Regions from separate parts of the Kribbella sp. NPDC048928 genome, predicted to be linked through region 2. Evidence: predicted binding sites of a transcription regulator. Region 2 holds the regulator's gene; the other holds the start of a gene.
What was found. The regulator HrcA, encoded in region 2, represses chaperone genes, less so after heat shock. The targets are predictions, from matches to a motif close to TTGGCACTCGNNNNNNNCGAGTGCCAA.
Positions count from the first base shown of each region.

Region 1: a site for HrcA is predicted at 6,407-6,433, ahead of groES (co-chaperone GroES). Genes of this name have one in related genera too.

Region 1 covers NZ_JBICUC010000004.1:257,388-266,111, forward strand. The annotation lists gene ACGFI6_RS19090 (hypothetical protein) at 1-1,552, opposite strand, end outside; gene shbA (RNA polymerase sigma factor ShbA) at 1,545-2,150, opposite strand; gene ACGFI6_RS19100 (GNAT family N-acetyltransferase) at 2,286-2,756, opposite strand; gene ACGFI6_RS19105 (hypothetical protein) at 2,838-3,236, opposite strand; gene ACGFI6_RS19110 (hypothetical protein) at 3,409-3,846, shown strand; gene groL (chaperonin GroEL) at 4,232-5,851, opposite strand; gene groES (co-chaperone GroES) at 5,981-6,277, opposite strand; gene ACGFI6_RS19125 (methyltransferase domain-containing protein) at 6,459-7,613, shown strand; gene ACGFI6_RS19130 (dienelactone hydrolase family protein) at 8,026-8,724, opposite strand, start outside.
Region 2 covers NZ_JBICUC010000001.1:260,900-269,623, forward strand. The annotation lists gene ACGFI6_RS01180 (16S rRNA (uracil(1498)-N(3))-methyltransferase) at 1-450, opposite strand, end outside; gene dnaJ (molecular chaperone DnaJ) at 670-1,815, opposite strand; gene hrcA (heat-inducible transcriptional repressor HrcA) at 1,841-2,863, opposite strand; gene ACGFI6_RS01195 (Gfo/Idh/MocA family protein) at 2,913-4,028, opposite strand; gene ACGFI6_RS01200 (ThuA domain-containing protein) at 4,013-4,663, opposite strand; gene ACGFI6_RS01205 (EF-Tu/IF-2/RF-3 family GTPase) at 4,757-5,173, shown strand; gene ACGFI6_RS01210 (MBL fold metallo-hydrolase) at 5,184-5,951, shown strand; gene ACGFI6_RS01215 (NCS1 family nucleobase:cation symporter-1) at 6,044-7,579, shown strand; gene ACGFI6_RS01220 (DUF3097 domain-containing protein) at 7,590-8,414, shown strand; gene ACGFI6_RS01225 (DUF3376 domain-containing protein) at 8,389-8,724, opposite strand, start outside.

The sequences.
Region 1 (8,724 bases), on a different contig from region 2:
GCAGGCTGGCGTCGGCGGTGGAGCCGTGGGTGCGTGCGATCGCGGCGTGCTTGCCCTCCGGGTACAGGCCGGTGGAGTGCTTGCCCTTCGCGTAGGACTTGCGGACCGAGCCGGTGCTGACCTTGCCGCTGGAGTGCTTCGCGGCCTTGATCGCGGCGGCCTGCCTGGCCTTCGCTGTGGCCCTGGCCTTCGCTGTGGCCCTGGCCTTCGCGGCGGCCTTGGCCTTCGCCGCACTCCGGGCCTTCGCGGTGGCCTTCGGCTTGGCGGCCGCAGGTTCGCCGGACTTCCCGAAGTACTGATCGGCGCTCTCGAGCGGAGTCTGCTGACCGGTCGGCGTCGGCAGCACGCTCGGGTCCGCGACCGCGTCGACGATCTGGGTCACCACGGTACCGATCGAGCTCGGTACCGCCGACAGGCCGCTGGTCAGCGGGTCGGTCCCCGGCGTGGTCGTCCCGGCCGGGTCGGTGCTCGGGTCGGTGCTCGGGTCGACGCCACCGGTCTCGTCGGCCGGCGGCTTGGTCGTCCCGTCGGCCGGCGCCGTGGTGTCGCCGGTGGTCGGGTCGCCGCTCGGCAGCGTCGTCGGGTTGCCGCTCGGGTCGCTGCCGTCCGGATCGCTGCCGTTCGAGTCGCCGCCCGGCGCGGTGGTCGGGTCCGAGGACGAGCCGTCGTCCGTACTCCCGTTGTCCACGTTCTCCGGCGGCGTGGTGGTGCCCGGGTCCGTCGGTGTCGTGGTCGGAGCACCGGTCGGATCGGTCGTCGGGTCCGCCGGCGTCGACGGTGCCTCCGTCGGCTGGTCGGTCGGCGCGGTCGTCGGCGCACCGGTCGGGTCGCTGGTCGGATCGTCCGTCGTCGTGCTGTCGGTCGGTGCAGTCGTCTCGGTCGCGGACGGGTCCGTCTGCTGGTCGTCGTCCTGCGTCTGCTGCACGACCGGCGGGACGGGTGCGCTGGTCTCGGGGATCTGGACCGCCATCGGCTTGTCCACCGGGAGCGGCGGGAGTACCGGCGGCTCGACGGTCTTCTGCGCCTGTGGCGTGTCGGTCGGGTCGTCGGTCCCGGTCGAGTTGATGTGACCGGCCCGCGTCTTGTCCTGGAAGTCCTTGCCGACCTTGACGATCTTCGACCGGTCGACGACCGGCAGCCCGTCCAGGTCCTCCTTGGGGAAGCTGGTCTGCGGCCGGACCGCGTCGACCATCTTCTCGATGACCTTCTCGTACGGCGACAACGGGTCACCGTTGACCGCCGCCGCCACCCCGGAGACCGACAGTGCGGCGACCGCGGCGACACCGAACGCCAGACCACGGGTCGCCACCTTGCGGGCGAACGGGTCGGTGATCGGGTTCAGCGCGGCGCAGCGCGCCAGGAAGCTCTCCGGGTCGTCGATGGACTCCTCCGGGAGCTCGTCCTCGACCTCCACGGCCAGCCGCAGTTCGGCCAGCAGCGCGATGGCCGGGTCGTGTTCGCCCGCCGCACGGGCGGACTCCCCACCGGCGGCGAGCAGATCGAGCAGTGCGTCATCGGCCTCGATCGCGTCCAGGTCGAAACGGTCAGCCATGATGCCCCTCCCCTGCTCTTCCTCGTTCCAGCTGTGCTTCATGTCCCACATACCCCCTGAGCGTGTTCAACGCTCGATGCTGTGCGACCCTCACCGCCCCCGGTGTCATCCCCAGTGCCCGGCCGGTCTCCTCGGCTGACATCCCCGCAACGACGCGCAGTCGTAGGATCTCGCGCAGTTTCTCCGGCAGCTTGTCCATCAGGCCCGTGATGTGCTGGACCTCGGACTGCCGTACCGCACGCTCCTCAGGCGTCGGTGACTCGTCCGCGCCGTCCGGCAGGTCCGGCGTCGAAACGTCGGCGACCGCGAACGCACGCTGGGCATCGGCGACCTTGCGGGCCGCGATGCCGTAGACGAAAGCCTCGAAAGGCCTCCCCTCGTCCCGGTACCGGCTGAGTGCACCGAACACCGCGACGCAAACTTCCTGGGCGACGTCGTCGATCATGTCGGCGCCGCCGGGATAGGTCCACAGACGGGACCGGACGTAACGGTGCGCCACAGCGCGCACCCTGGTCAGTAGGTCGTTCAGAGCTGCTCGGTCCCCGGCGCCGGCCAGCGCGGCAAGATCCCTGAGCTCGACCTGGGTGGTGTCAGGCACCCGGACCCCCTCGGACCTTTGTCACCGTCTCCCCCTCGTGATCAGACCGGTCAGCCTGAAAGATGGTACGGCGCTCAACTCTTCTTGCCTAGTGCGGAATCTGGTGCAAGCCCTTGTTTTGATCACGATCTGTCACTACTCACCGGTTCGCCGAATGGCGGGCGCCTCGAAGCGGATCAGCTCCGTGGCCTGGTCGCCACCCCAGGTGATCGGGGTACGGCCCTGTTCGAGCCAGCCGGCCCGGCGGTAGACGGTGATCGCCGCGCCGCGGTTGTCGACCACCTCGAGCGAGAGCTTCCGGCCCAGCTCGTCCGCGGTCCGCACGCAGTGCTCGAGTAGCTGCCGCCCGATTCCCTGCCGCGTGGCCTGCGGATCCACGAACAGCCGCTCCACCTCGGCGCGATCCTCGACAGCCGTCAGTACGACATGGCCGACCACCTGCTCGTCCTCACCCACCGCAACCCAACACCCCAACGCACCCTCCGGCGTCAACCATCCCCCCGGATCCCCAGGCCAGTTGATCGGGTAGCCGGCTTGCTCATGGACAGCGCCCAGCAACTCGACACACACCGCCAGATCGTTGTCACGACGTTCACGAATCAGCACCGGCCCATCTCATCAGATCGACCGGAAGCTGTCCGCAGGACAGTGCCCCTGGCGGTGGAGTCGCCAGGGGCACCGCCGGTCTCAGGCCTGCCGCTGGAAGTGCACCGGGTTCTGATAGTGGAGCTTGCCGTCGTCGCCGAGCTTGACCTGCTGGACCGTGATGTCGACGGTCTCCGATTCGGGGATGTCACCGGTGGCCCATCCCGTGCAGTACCCCGACTGGTGACCACGGGTGTCGATGGTCCGGGTGTGGGTGGCATCTCCCCAGTTCAAGCTCACCTGGATGGCCCAACCGTCGCTGCTGGTGTCGCAGGCCTTGATCGCGTCACCGGGGTCGCCGCTGCTGGGATCCGCGGACCACAGGCCGTACCCACCGGCGGTCCACAGGTACTCCGTACTCGCCCAGGCGGGTGCCTGCAGTCCGGCGATCATGGCCGCCGCGGCGATTCCGGTACACAAACCGAGCTTCAAGATTCGCATGTTCCGCCAATCCCTTTCCCGAGATGAACAAATGTCGGGGAATTCTAGGCGGACCGCGACTCGGTTACACCGCTGTTGCAGCCTGTGGAACACGGCTGCCGGTATTTCCGCGAACGACTTAGGATCGCTGGCCGACAAACGGCACGATCTGCCTTTTCCCGAAAGGAACCGAGTGAACATCCGAAACCTTCTCGGCGGCTTGCTGGTCAGCACCCTGGTCACCGGCGCAACCCTGGTGGCCGGCGCCTCGACGGCCGGCGCGGCCGGCTACAGCCTGACCTGCTCACTGACCGACTCCGCGCACAACAGCAAGCTCATCAGGATCTACGACAGCAACGTCAACGAGGTCGGCCAGGTCGAGTGGAACGGTGACCCGGTCAACGGCGACCCGGGCGACGCCTTCCGGGTCTACGACGGCAAGGGCGACGGCTGGGGCCTAGAGGCGCACCTGAGCACCGGCCGTACGGCGACGACGGTCGGCCACACATCCCCGTACTGGAGCCCGTGGGCCACCGGCGACCTGCCCGAGAACACCGATTACAGCCTCTGGGTGGTCATGCGCAACGGCGGCTCGTCGGTGACCACCAACAAATGCCTGGTCACGACCTGAAACAAAAATAGTGCGCAACGTTTTTCCGGCGCGCAACAATAAAACTGATCGGCGCAACAAAAACAGCTCTTCACGATTGGGGGTGCAGCGGATCTAAATCCAGCAGGCACCCGGCGTAGGTTGCCTCGCCGCTGGCGGGTTATGTCACCACTGGCGTGTTGCTCGACGCCACCGGTCAAATAACCCGCCAGTCAGCGGCCTGTGCCATCCGCGTGTGGGTGGTTCACCCCCCGTACCTTCCGCAGCGACGACCGGCCGCGGCTCGCAACACCTTGAAGCACGCAACGAGGAACAAAAGAACACCGCCCGGAGGTCCGAGGACCTTCCGGGCGGTGCTTTGGTGCAGCGCTTCGTCTGCGGTGCTGCGAACTAGCTGTGCCGAGGGTCAGTGACCGTGGCCGTGGCCGTGACCGGCCGCCGCGGGCTCTTCTTCCTCGGGCTTGTCGACCACCAGGGTCTCGGTGGTCAGCAGGAGCGCGGCGATCGAGCCGGCGTTGGCGAGCGCGGACCGGGTCACCTTGACCGGGTCCAGGACGCCCTGCGCGAGCAGGTCGCCGTACTCGCCGGTGGCAGCGTTGAACCCGCTGCCGAGCTCCAGCTCGGCGACCTTGGCGGTCACGACGTAACCCTCGTAGCCGCCGTTCTCGGCGATCCAGCGCAGCGGCTCGACGATCGCCTTGCGGACGATCCGGACACCGGCGAGCTCGTCGCCGTCCAGGTCCAGGCCGCTGTCCAGCACGGAGGACGCGTGCACCAGGGCGGAGCCGCCGCCGGCGACGATGCCCTCTTCGATCGCGGCCCGGGTCGCGGACACCGCGTCCTCGATCCGGTGCTTCTTCTCCTTGAGCTCGACCTCGGTGGCCGCGCCGACCTTGATCACGCAGACGCCACCGGCCAGCTTGGCCAGCCGCTCCTGCAGCTTCTCGCGGTCCCAGTCGGAGTCGGTGCGCTCGATCTCGGACTTGATCTGGCTGACCCGGCCCTCGATGTCCTCGGCCTTGCCGGAACCCTCGACGACGGTCGTGTTGTCCTTCGAGACCACGATCCGGCGCGCCGAACCGAGCACCTCGAGGCCGACCTGGTCGAGCTTCAGCCCGACCTCGGGGGCGACGACCTGCGCGCCGGTGAGCGCGGCCAGGTCCTCCAGCATCGCCTTGCGGCGGTCACCGAAGCCCGGCGCCTTGACGGCGACCGAGGTGAAGTTGCCGCGGATCTTGTTGACCACCAGGGTCGACAGTGCCTCGGCGTCGACGTCCTCGGCGATGATCAGCAGCGTCTTGCTGGACTGCACGACCTTCTCCAGCAGCGGCAGCAGGTCCGCGATCGCGGAGATCTTGCCCTGGTGGATCAGGATGTACGGGTCCTCCAGCACCGCTTCGCCGGCCTCGGCGTCGGTGATGAAGTACGGCGAGATGTAGCCCTTGTCGAACTGCATGCCCTCGGTGAACTCGAGCTCGGTCCCGAAGGTGTTCGACTCCTCGACGGTGATCACACCGTCCTTGCCGACCTTGTCGAACGCGTCCGCGATCAGGGCGCCGATCTCGGCGTCCCGGGCGGAGATGGTGGCGACGTGGGCCATGTCGGCCTTGTCGTCGACCGGCCGCGCGGTCTCCATCAGCTTGGCCGACACGGCGTCGACGGCCGCCTCGATGCCCTTCTTCAGGCCCATCGGGTTGACGCCCGCGGCGACCGCCCGGAGGCCTTCGTGCACCAGCGCCTGCGCCAGCACCGTCGCGGTGGTGGTGCCGTCACCGGCGATGTCGTTGGTCTTGGTCGCGACCTCCTTGGTGAGCTGCGCACCAAGGTTCTCGAACGGGTCGTCCAGCTCGACCTCACGGGCGACGGTGACACCGTCGTTGGTGATGGTCGGGGCGCCCCACTTCTTGTCCAGGACGACGTAGCGGCCCTTCGGGCCCAGCGTCACCTTCACCGTGTTCGCGAGCTTGTCGACGCCGCGCTCCAGCGCGCGCCGCGCGTTCTCGTCGAACTCGAGGATCTTCGGCATGAAAAATCCAGTCCCTCTCTGAAATCTCTGTACCTGCGAGGCGAACCGTCCCGCTGCTCCAGACCGACTCCGCCCCGGCGCCGGGCTACGGCAACCGAGGCGGTGTCAGTCAGGAACAGCGGGGGTTCGTCACTTGCTGACGACTGCGAGGATGTCGCGGGCGCCCAGGATCAGGTAGTCCTGACCGTCGTACTTGACCTCGGTGCCGCCGTACTTGGAGTAGATGACCTTGTCGCCGACGGCGACGTCCAGGGGGACGCGGTTGCCGTTGTCGTCGATCCGGCCCGGGCCGACGGCGAGGATCTCGCCCTCCTGCGGCTTCTCCTTGGCGGTGTCCGGGATCACCAGGCCGGACTTCGTGGTCTGCTCGGCTTCGAGCGGCGCGACGAGGACGCGGTCCTCGAGCGGCTTGATCGTGACCGACACTTGCTGACCTCCACGGTCGAATTCGCTTGTCTGTGGCATGTGGTCGCGCTCCCCTGCCGTCGCGGGGGTCAGAGGCCGGACCGCTGGCACCCTCACACAGAGAGTGCCAACACCGAATCTAGGCCGCGATTAGCACTCGGTCAACTCGAGTGCCAAACCTGGTCCATCTAAAGTTGCCCGGGTGAGTGTCACAGCGCTGCTCGACGGATCGGGCGCCGAGGTGCTGGCAGCTGCTTGTGAGGGGTTTCGGGCCGGTGCGGAGCTCAAGCTGGTCGAGCAGCTCAGGCGGCGGTACGACGCACCGCTGGTCACTGCCGCGGTCACCCAGGCGGCCCTGCGGCACCGCGCCGTCGCCAAGTTCGGTGCGGACGCGGCGCGGATGTACTTCACGCCCGACGGCCTCGAGCAGGCGACCCGGACCACGGTCAGTACGCACCGCGCCATACGGGTGGCAGCGACCCGGATCGGCACGATGGTCGATCTTGGATGCGGCATCGGCGGCGACCTGATCGTGATGGCCCGGGCCGGAATCCAGGTGACCGGCGTGGAGCGGGATCCCGAGACCGCGGCCGTCGCCCGCGCCAACCTGGCTGCGTTCGGGCTGCCCGGCGAGGTCGTGGTGGGCGATGCTGAGACGACGGACCTGACGCCGTACGAGATGGTGTTCGCCGACCCGGCGCGACGAGCTGACGGACGGCGCGTGTTCGACCACAACGCGTACTCGCCGCCATGGTCCTTCGTCACGTCTCTGCTGCAACGGACCGCCTGCGTGAAGGTGGCGCCCGGGATCCCGCACGACGCGATCCCGGCCGGCGTGGGGGCGGAGTGGATCAGCGACGCCGGCGAGGTGAAGGAGGCCGCACTCTGGTCCGGCGAGCTGTACGACGGCACACCCCGCCGCGCGACCCTGCTGCCGGGCGGAGCGACCGTCGCTGATGCACCGGAGGCCGTGACCGGCCCGGTCGGCCGCTACATCTACGAGCCAGATGGTGCCGTCGTACGGGCTGGTCTGGTGACTGCGGTCGCCGCCGAGGTTGACGGTTGGCTGCTGGATCCGCGCATTGCCTACGTGAGCGCCGCCGAGTACGTCCCGACTCGACTCGCGTCGGCGTACGAGGTGCTGGAAGAGCTTCCGTACAAGGAGAAAGCGCTCCGCGCCTGGGTCCGTACCCAAGGCATCGGGACGCTCGAGATCAAGAAGCGCGGTGTCGACCTCGACCCCGCCCAGCTCCGCAGGAAGCTCGCCCCGAAAGGCTCCGCGGCGGCGACGCTGATCATCACCAGGATCGGCCGCGACGCAGTCGCCTACTCCTGCCGCAGACGAACTACCCCCTAACCGGTCACCCCACCCCCTCCACCCCCACCATCCCCTTGGCGTTTGAGAGGTCCACCTGCCAAGTTGCCCCTTCCCACATCGCAGGCAGGCGAGGAACGGACCAGATGCGAGGTGACCCCCCAAACGGGGCCCGGCAGGGCGCGGCGCGGCACTGCGGCGCGGCACGGCGGTGCGGCGCGGTGCGGCGGGGCATGTGGTGCGGCGGGGGGTGTGGTTGCGGGTCGGCTGAGCTGAGTTGCGCTTGACCTGCATTCGAACATATGATCGATCTGCGAGCGGGTCTCCGGGGACTTGCCGACGAGCGAGGTGCTGCGCCCGTTGCTGCACTCCCCGGAGGCCCGCCACTAAGCAGCCATCCTGCGTTCATCTGCGTCCGCCAGGCTGTGGGTGGAACCGGTTGGCCGCTGACCGTTTACCTGGGGTGAGAGCGGCGCAGCAACCCCAGGCCTTTGCTCTTCGTGCTGCTGCCAGACAGCTGGAAGCGTGCTTTCACCCGCAGTCGAAAGCGCGTGGCCGCGATGTCCCACACCGCGGCCAGTGGCGTCGCAGGCTCGAGCTGTGGCAGGTGCTCGGTGCCACCGCCGGCAGCTGATCCGGCGCCGGCAGTTGATTCGGCGCGGGCGGCTGATCCGGCGCGGGCGGACGTGACGAACTCGGCGACCAGCCGGTTCCAGTCCTTGGCGCGGCGCAGCATTGCGTGACCTTCACCGGCGAGCGAGTACGTCGTCACCGCCACCCCGGCGTCGCGCAGCCGGTCGGCGTACGCGGTCGTACCGGCCGGATCGGTGATCGTGTCGTCGGTGCCGTGCACGAACGTGACGGGCGGGCGAAGCGCGCTGAGCGGTTCGTCGACCGGCAGCCACGGAGCCAGCGCGAGCACCCCCGCGACCCGAGGATGATTGCCAGCGGCAACGACAGCGCGGCCACCCATCGAGTGCCCGATCAGGAACACCCGCACGATCACCGACGGCAGTTCGTCCAGGACGGCCCGAAGGTCGAGAGCCGGATCGCCGTCGTCGTTCCACCCACGGAAGCGATACCGCACGAACCCGACCGCGGCATCCGGTGCGGCCGACGCGGCCATCCGCGCGAACGGCCACATCCGCAACAA
Region 2 (8,724 bases):
GAGCGGCGCGACCTCCGCGAACCAGATCCGCCGCGACTGCTTGCTCGCCTCGAACGCCCAAGCCTGCCACTTCGCGAGCAGCTTCTGCACGCGCTCCGGGTTCGCCCGGAACTGACTGCGCTCCGCGTTCCAGGGCACGATCACGTCGACGCCGACCTCGGTCAGCATCTCCACCGCGAGCTCGGCTCGCTCCCCCTTCGGCACCGCCTGCACCACGACCACCCGCGGTGCTGCGGCCTCGACCGTGCCGCGTTCGTCGACCGCGACCGTGACACCGGTCTTCGACGCCGCGACGACAGGCCCTTCGGCCCAGCGCCCGCGCCCGTCCGTCAGGCGGATCCGTTCACCGGCAGCGATTCGGCGTACGACCGCGGCATGCCGGCCCTCCGCGCCGTCCAGCACCAGCTCGTCGCCGTCGAGTTCCGGGGCGAAGAACACCGCGACCCCCACCTACCGAACACCCCCGCCCAACCCACCAGCTCCGAGGTTGACCGCTGAGCTGGTGGGTTGCCGTACCCACATCCCACCGCCCAACCCACCACGTCCGCGGTCAACCGCCGAGCCGGTGGGATCGGCCCCAGAGTGGGGCTTAGCCGCTGAGCTGGTGGGATCGGGCCCAGGGTGGGGGGTGGCCGCTGAGATGGTGGGGGACGGGTCGGAGGTGGGCATCTAGTGCGCGCCGAAGGCGTTGCGGAGCCGGCCGAAGACGCCGCTCTTGTGCGTTGCCTGGACCTGGCCCTGCGGGCGCTCCTCGTCGCGGGCGGCGGCGAGCCGGCGGAGCAGCTCGGCCTGGTCGTCGTCGAGCTTGGTCGGCGTCTCGACGATCACCTGCACGATGAGGTCACCACGACCGGCGTGCCGCAACCGCGGTACGCCGCGAGCGGTCAGCGTCTGCGTCGTACCGGACTGGGTGCCGGGACGGATCTCGAGCGGAGTCGTCTCGCCCTCGAGCGTCGGCAGGTCGATCGTCGTACCGAGCGCGGCCGCGGTCATCGGCAGCGTGACCGTGCAGTGCAGGTCGTCGCCGCTGCGGGTGAAGATGTCGTGCGGCTCGACCTCGATCTCGACGTACAGGTCGCCGGCCGGGCCGCCGCCGGGGCCGACCTCGCCCTGGCCGGACAGCTGCACGCGGGTGCCGCTGTCGACGCCGCCGGGGATCTTCACCGTGACCGTACGGCGCGAACGGACGCGACCGTCGCCGGCGCACTCGACGCACGGGCTCGGGATCGTGGTGCCGTAGCCGCGGCAGTTCGGGCAGGGGCGCATCGTCCGCACCTCGCCGAGGAACGACCGCTGCGTGTGCGTCACCTCGCCGCGCCCGTGGCAGATCTCGCAGGTGACCGGCTCGGAGCCGGCGGCCGCGCCGGATCCGCTACAGGTCGGGCAGAGTACGGCGGTGTCGACCTTGAGCTCGCGCGTCGTACCGAAGGCAGCCTCGGCCAGGTCGATCCGCAGCGGGATCAACGCGTCCTGACCGCGCCGGGTGCGCGGCCGCGGACCACGGGTCGCGCCGCCGGTCTGGCCGAAGAACGCGTCCATGATGTCGGTGAACGTGAACGCCTGCCCGAAGCCTTGCCCGCCCGCGGCGCCGCCCGCGGAGGCGAACGGGTCGCCGCCGAGGTCGTGCATCTGCCGCTTCTGCGGGTCGCTGAGCACCTGGAACGCGCGCCCGATCTCCTGGAACTTCTGGTGCGCGTCCTCGGAGTCGTTCACATCCGGGTGGTACTGGCGCGCCAGCTTGCGGTACGCCTTCTTGATCTCGTCCGGTGACGCGTCACGGCTGACACCTAGGACGGCGTAGTAATCGGTGCTCATACTCCAGACCAGGGGGTTGTAATCGTCATGATTCAGCCAGGATCTGACTGACGTAGCGGGCGACGGCTCGTACGGCGCCCATCGTGCTCGGGTAGTCCATGTGGGTCGGCCCGACGATGCCGAGGGTGGCGAGCACCTCCGACTTCGACCCGTACCCGGTCGCGACCACCGAGGTGGTGGCCAGTTCCTCGAACGGGTTCTCGTGGCCGATCCGGACCGTCAGGGTCTGCGGGTTCGTCGCCTCGCCGAGCAGCTTGAGCAGGATGACGTGCTCCTCCAGCGCCTCCAGCACCGGCTTCACGTTCCGCTCGAAGTCGTCGCCGTACCGGGTCAGGTTGGCGGCGCCGCCGACCGCGATCCGCTGCTCGCCGACCTCATCGGTGAACGTCTCGAACAGCGTGGTGACGATCGACGCGACGAGCGAACGGTCGGTCGGCGCGAACAGCTCGGGCACGCCGGCCAGCACCGTCGCGGCGTCGGTCAGACGCTGCCCGGTGAGGGCGGTGTTCAGCCGCGAACGCAGGTCCGCGATCAGCTGCTCGTCGACGTCCTGCGGGTGCTCGACGATCCGCTGCTCGACCCGGCCGTTGCTGGTGATCAGCACCAGCAGCAGCCTGCGCGGGCCCATCGTGACGACCTCGATGTGCCGCACGCTCGACCGGTTCAGCGACGGGTACTGCACGATGGCGACCTGGCGGGTGATCTGCGCGAGCAGCCGGACGGTCCGGCGGACCACGTCGTCGAGGTCCACCGCACCGGCCAGGAAGGACGTGATCGCCTTCTTCTCCGCCGTCGACAGCGTCTTGACCGTGCTCAGCTTGTCCACGAACAGCCGGTAGCCGGCGTCGGTCGGGATCCGGCCGGCGCTGGTGTGCGGCTGGGTGATGTACCCCTCCTCCTCCAGCGCCGCCATGTCGTTACGCACGGTAGCCGGGGAGACACCAAGGTTGTGCCGGTCGACCAGTGCCTTCGACCCGATGGGCTCGTGGGTCGCGACGTAGTCCTCGACGATGGCGCGGAGCACATCCAGCTTGCGGTCGTCCAGCACGCGCACCACCCTTTCAGACCCTTGGCACTCAGTCGTTCAGAGTGCCAGTCTAGGCGGTCTCGGGTGAGGCTCCCAACGGAACGGGCGCGGGACGCGTCACTGTACTCGCCACATCAAGGGGCTGATCCTGTACGGCGGAGTCGATGAACGACTCCAGTACGTCGAGCACGTGGTACGCCAACTCCCCCGACGCCCGGTGCGGATCGCCGGTGCGTACCGCCCGGGCCATGTCCGCGACACCGACCCCGCGGCCGGCTCCGGCGTACCCGCCCGCGACCGGCACCTCGGTCCACTCGCGCTGCTCCGGGGTGACGATCTCGACGGTCCCGTCGAACCCGTTCGGGTCCGGCACGGACAGGCTGCCGTCCGTCCCGTGGACCTCGATCCGCGGCAGCCGCCCGGCCCAGACGTCGAACGACATCAGCACGGTGGTCAGGGCGCCCGACTCGTGCTCCAGTACGCCGGTGACGTGCGTCGGCACCTCTACGTCGAAGACGGTCCCGGCGCGAGGGCCGGTGTGGATCGTCCGCTGCTGCTTCGCCCGGCCGGCGCGGGCGGTGACCCGGACGACCGGCCCGAGCAGCGTGACCAGGCTGGTGACGTAGTACGGGCCCATGTCGAGCACCGGGCCGCCGCCTGGCTTGTAGTAGAACTCAGGAGCCGGGTGCCACAGTTCGTGGCCGGGGGTGACCATGAACGCGGTCGCGGCGTGCGGCGTACCGATGTCGCCGCGGTCGATCACCGCACGCGCCGTCTGGGTCCCGGTGCCGAGGACCGTGTCCGGCGCACAGCCGATCCGCAGGTCGTTGGCGGCGGCGTACTTCAGCAGCGGCTCCGCCTCGGCGCGGTCCATCGCCAGCGGCTTCTCGCCGTACACGTTCTTGCCCGCCGCAAGCGCGGCCTGGTGCACGGCGGCGTGGGCCGCGGGGATCGTCAGATTGACGACAATCTCAATGTCGTCAGCCGCATACAGGTCCTCGGGCGAGAGCGCGCGGATCGCCGGGTTCTTGTCGGCAATCGCCTGCGCGCGCGGCAGGTCCAGGTCCGCGACGGCGACCACGTCGACGCCGGGCAGCTTGGCCAGGTGGTCCAGGTACGTACCGGAGATGACGCCCGTACCGACGATGCCGACCTTGGTCAGCGGGCCGGTCACTTGCTCGCCCACAGCAGCCCCCGCTCGATGATCGTCTTGACCTCGGGCGTCTCCAGGTCGTCGAGCTTGTGGCCGACCGTGCAGACGAAGACCTTGCCCTCGCCCCAGGTGCGGGTCCAGACGACCGGCATCACGGCGCCCTCGATCCACGGGTAGTCCGGGTGCGACGCGAAGGTCGTGGTCGCCAGGACGTTGTTGGTCGGGTCGTAGTGGACGTAGTACTGCTCGGTGTGCACGTCGAAGTGCTCGATACCGTCGACAATCGGATCGTCGGCCTTCGCCGGAACGATGTCGACGCGATAGTCGGTGTACCCGTGTGGGTGCGAGATGAACTGCCCGCCGGTGATGAAGCTGTAGTCCGAGTTCTTGCGGAACGAGTCCGCGATCCCGCCGTGCCAGCCGGCGAACCCGGTACCGCGCCGGATCGCGGCCTCCAGCCCCTTGAAGTGGTCGGGCTCGATCTCGCTCATCGTCACGCACTGCAGCACCAGGTCGACGCCGTCCAGGTCGAGGTAGGCCGCCGTCGTGTCGGAGACCGTGACCTCGAAGCCGTTCTCCTTCAGGTACGGGATGAACAGGTCGGTCGCCTCGACCGGCGAATGCCCTTCCCAGCCACCCCGGACCACCACCGCGCGTCGTGTCGTCACACCGGCCACCCTTCGAAAGTTTCGGAGATCCGATCGGAACAGTTGCGAGCCTAGGTCGCCAGCAGTCGGCTTGCCAACAGCTAATCTCGGCGCATGGGCTGGAAGTTCTGGAAGCGGGCGAACCCGATGGATCCGCAGGAGTTGCTGGCGCGCGGCCATTCGCAGCCGAACAGCTTCCCCGAGCGCCTGCAGGACGCCTCGATGAACCCTCCGCCGGGCTCGCCACAGGACTCGCTGCCGGTGGGTTCGTTCGGGCTGACGATCGAGGATGTGTTCTCGATCACCGGCCGCGGAACGGTGGTGACCGGCCGGGTACAGACCGGGACGGTGACGGTCGGCGAGCAGGTGCTGATCAGCCGGGCCGGGCAGCCGCTGGCGCAGGTCGAGGTGACCGGCGTCGAGATGTTCCGCAAGATCGTCCGCACCGCGACCGCCGGCGACAACGTCGGGCTGCTGCTGCGCGGCGTCAAGCGGGACCAGGTCGCGAGAGGCGATGTGGTCAGCAAGTAGTGTCGAGCGCATGAGTTGGACCGAGCTCGGCGACCGCACCTGGGTTCGCCGGTACGACGAATGGGACCTGAACGTCGGCCTGGTCGTCGGCAGCGACGGCGCACTGGTGATCGACACCCGCGCCACCACCGAGGAGGCCGAGCAGCTCCGCGAGCACATCCGCGAGCTCACCGACCTGGACGTGCAGTGGGTCGTCAACACCCACGCGCACTTCGACCATGTCAACGGCAACAGCGTCTTCGCCGGCGCGGAGGTCCACCTGCACGAGAACGCCGCCGCCGAGGAGAAGCTCGCCGGTACGACGTTCGCGACCGCAAAGGTCATCGACCTCGGCGACCGGCGCGTGGAGCTGCTGTACGTCGGCAACGCGCACACGTCGGGCGACACGGTGGTGGCCGTACCGGACGTGAACGTGTTCTTCGTCGGTGACCTGCTTGAGGAGTCGGCGCCGCCGTCGTACGGCGAGGACTCGTTCCCGCTGGAATGGCCGGACACGATCCAGGCCGTGGTCGGGATGATGCCGCAGAGCGCGCAGATCGTCCCGGGCCACGGCGCGGTCGTCGACATCGAGTTCGCCCACGACCAGGCGATCGAGCTGGGCAAGGTCGCGAACACGATCTCCGCGCTGCACCACGCCGGCACGTCCCTGGACGACGCGCTCAAGAGCACCGAGGACTGGCCGTGGCCGGTCGACAAGCTCCAGGACGCGATCCGCCGCGGCTACCAGGTTCTCGGCCCGCCCCAGCGCCCCACCCTCCCGCTACTCGGTCCCGGATAACCCTCTTTCGGTAGTTGTCCGTTGACATCGGGTCATCGGGTCGCGCAACTTGTTCGGAACGGACAACGCCCGACCGGATGGAGTGGTAGCGCATGGCCACGATCCAGCAGACAGTTCATCCCGATGGGCGGGTCGAGTTGGCCGATCCCGCCGCGCTCGGGTCCAGTCCGTACGCGAACGCGGAGCTGGCGCCGACGCGGTTGCCGGAGCGCACCTGGACGACGTACAACTACGCCGCGCTCTGGATGGGGATGGCGCACAACATTCCCAGCTATCTGCTCGCGTCGGGCCTGGTCGCGCTCGGCATGAACTGGTTGCAGGCGTTCCTCACCATCACTCTCGGGAACCTGATCGTGCTCGTCCCGCTGCTGCTGAACAGTCATGCGGGCACGAAGTACGGCATCCCGTTCCCGGTCTTCGCGCGGGCGTTCTACGGCGTCCGCGGCGCGAACTTCCCGGCGCTGCTGCGGGCGTTCATCGCCTGCGGCTGGTTCGGCATCCAGACCTGGATCGGCGGGCAGGCGATCTTCGTGATCGTCGGCGAGCTGTTCGGGAAGGGCTGGAACGAGGCCTCCGCGATCGGCGGCCACCCGTGGACGATGTGGCTGAGTTTCTTGTTCTTCTGGGCGTTGCAGATGGTGCTGATCTTCCGCGGCATCGAGGGCCTGCGCCGGTTCGAGAACTGGGCGGCGCCGCTGGTGACGATCGCGTTCGTCGCGCTGATGGTGGCGATCCTGGTGAAGGCCGGCGGGCTCGGGCCGATCCTGTCGCAGCCGTCGAAGCTCGGCTGGGACGCCGACTTCTGGAAGATCTTCGCGCCGTCGCTGATGGGCATGATCGCGTTCTGGGCAACCTTGTCGCTGAACATGCCGGACTTCACCCGGTTCGGGAAGGGCCAGCGCGCACAGGTCTGGGGCCAGATCATCGGCCTGCCGACCACGATGTCGTTCATCGCGCTGGTCTCGATCATCACCACGTCCGGCACCGTGGTGCTCTACGGTTCGGCGATCTGGGACCCGGTCGAGCTCACCCGCCGGTTCGAGAACCCGGCGGTGGTCACGATCGGCCTGGTGATGGCGATCCTCGCGACGATGTCCTGCAACGTCGCCGCCAACGTGGTGAGTCCGTCGTACGACTTCGCGAACGCGCTGCCGCGCTGGCTGAACTTCCGCACCGCGGGCCTGCTGACCGGCGTGGTCGGCATCGTGATCCAGCCCTGGCGGCTGATCTCGGACCCGTCGATCTACATCTTCGTGTGGCTGTCGTTCTACGGTGGTCTGCTCGCGTCGGTGGCCGGCGTACTGATCGCGGGGTACTGGCTGATCGACCGGACGAACCTGCACCTCGCCGACCTCTACACCGCCGGCGGCCGCTACTGGTACTCGGGCGGCTGGAACTGGCGCGGTGTGGTCGCGACACTGTTCGGCTCGCTGCTCGCGGTAGGCGGCGCGTACTCGAACCCGGGCGCCGGCCCGTTCCCGGCGGACGGCCTGATCCCGTTCCTCAAGCCGCTGTACGACTATTCGTGGGCCGTCGGGCTCGTGGTCGGATTCCTGACGTACTTCGTTCTCACGCTGACCGCGCCGAACCGCCAGTCGACGGCCACGCACGCGGCTCCGACTTATTAGAGTTGGGCGGGTGGCTGACAGGTATGGGAACGACGTACTCAGCGGGGACTGGCGCAAGCCCAAGAACGGGCGGACCGTCGAGGTCGAGATCGAGAAGGGCATGGTCGTCGAGGAGCCCAGCTCCGGGTTCGTCGGCGCGATCGTGCGCTGGGAGCACGGCGTGGTCGACCTCGAGGACCGGCACGGCAAGATCCGTACGTACCCGCTCGGCCCCGGCTTCTGGCTGGACGGCAAACCGGTCAGCCTGAAGCCGCCGAAGAAGGCCGGCCCGGCGAAGAAGACGCGGACCGCTTCGGGATCGGTCGCGGTCGACAACGTCCGGGCGAAGGTCGCGCGAGCCAGCCGGATCTACGTCGAGGGCCGGCACGACGCGGAACTGGTCGAGAAGGTCTGGGGCGACGATCTGCGGATCGAGGGCGTCGTCGTCGAGTACCTCGAGGGCGTCGACGACCTGGTCGAGATCGTGAACCGGTTCCAGCCCGGGCCCGGCCGCCGGCTCGGCGTCCTCGTCGACCACCTGGTCGAGGGCTCGAAGGAGTCGAAGATCGCGGCCCAGGTGAACAACCGGTACGTGCTCGTGGTCGGGCATCCGTTCATCGACATCTGGGAAGCGGTCAAGCCGTCGGCGGTCGGGATCAAGGCGTGGCCCCGGGTACCGCACGGGCAGGACTGGAAGAAGGGCGTGCTGCAGGCGTTCGGCTGGCCGGCCACCGACCAGGCCGACGTGGCAGCGGCCTGGAAGCACATCCTGTCCAAGGTGAACAGCTTCGCGGACCTCGACCCGGCCCTGCTCGGCCGGGTCGAGGAGCTCATCGACTTCGCGACGCTCGACTGATCTCGGGCACCTGCCGCTCGAGCCATGCGCGGATCCGGCGGCGGGTGCGGCGTACGTACCAGGTGATCACGCCGAGGACCGCGCTGAGCGCGAGGACCGCTCCGGCCACCGCCGCGACCGGGAGCCGCGCCGCCTCCACCACGGCCGCGACGACGAGCAGTACGACACCGACGGCGGCTGTTGCCGCGGGCAACCATGGCTCGAAGATCGGCGGCCGGTGTGCCGGGGTCAGCTTGGCGCCGCGCACCATCCGCTCCCACAACGCCTGCCTGGCCGGCTCGGTGAACCAGCGGGCGGTCCGCAACAACCA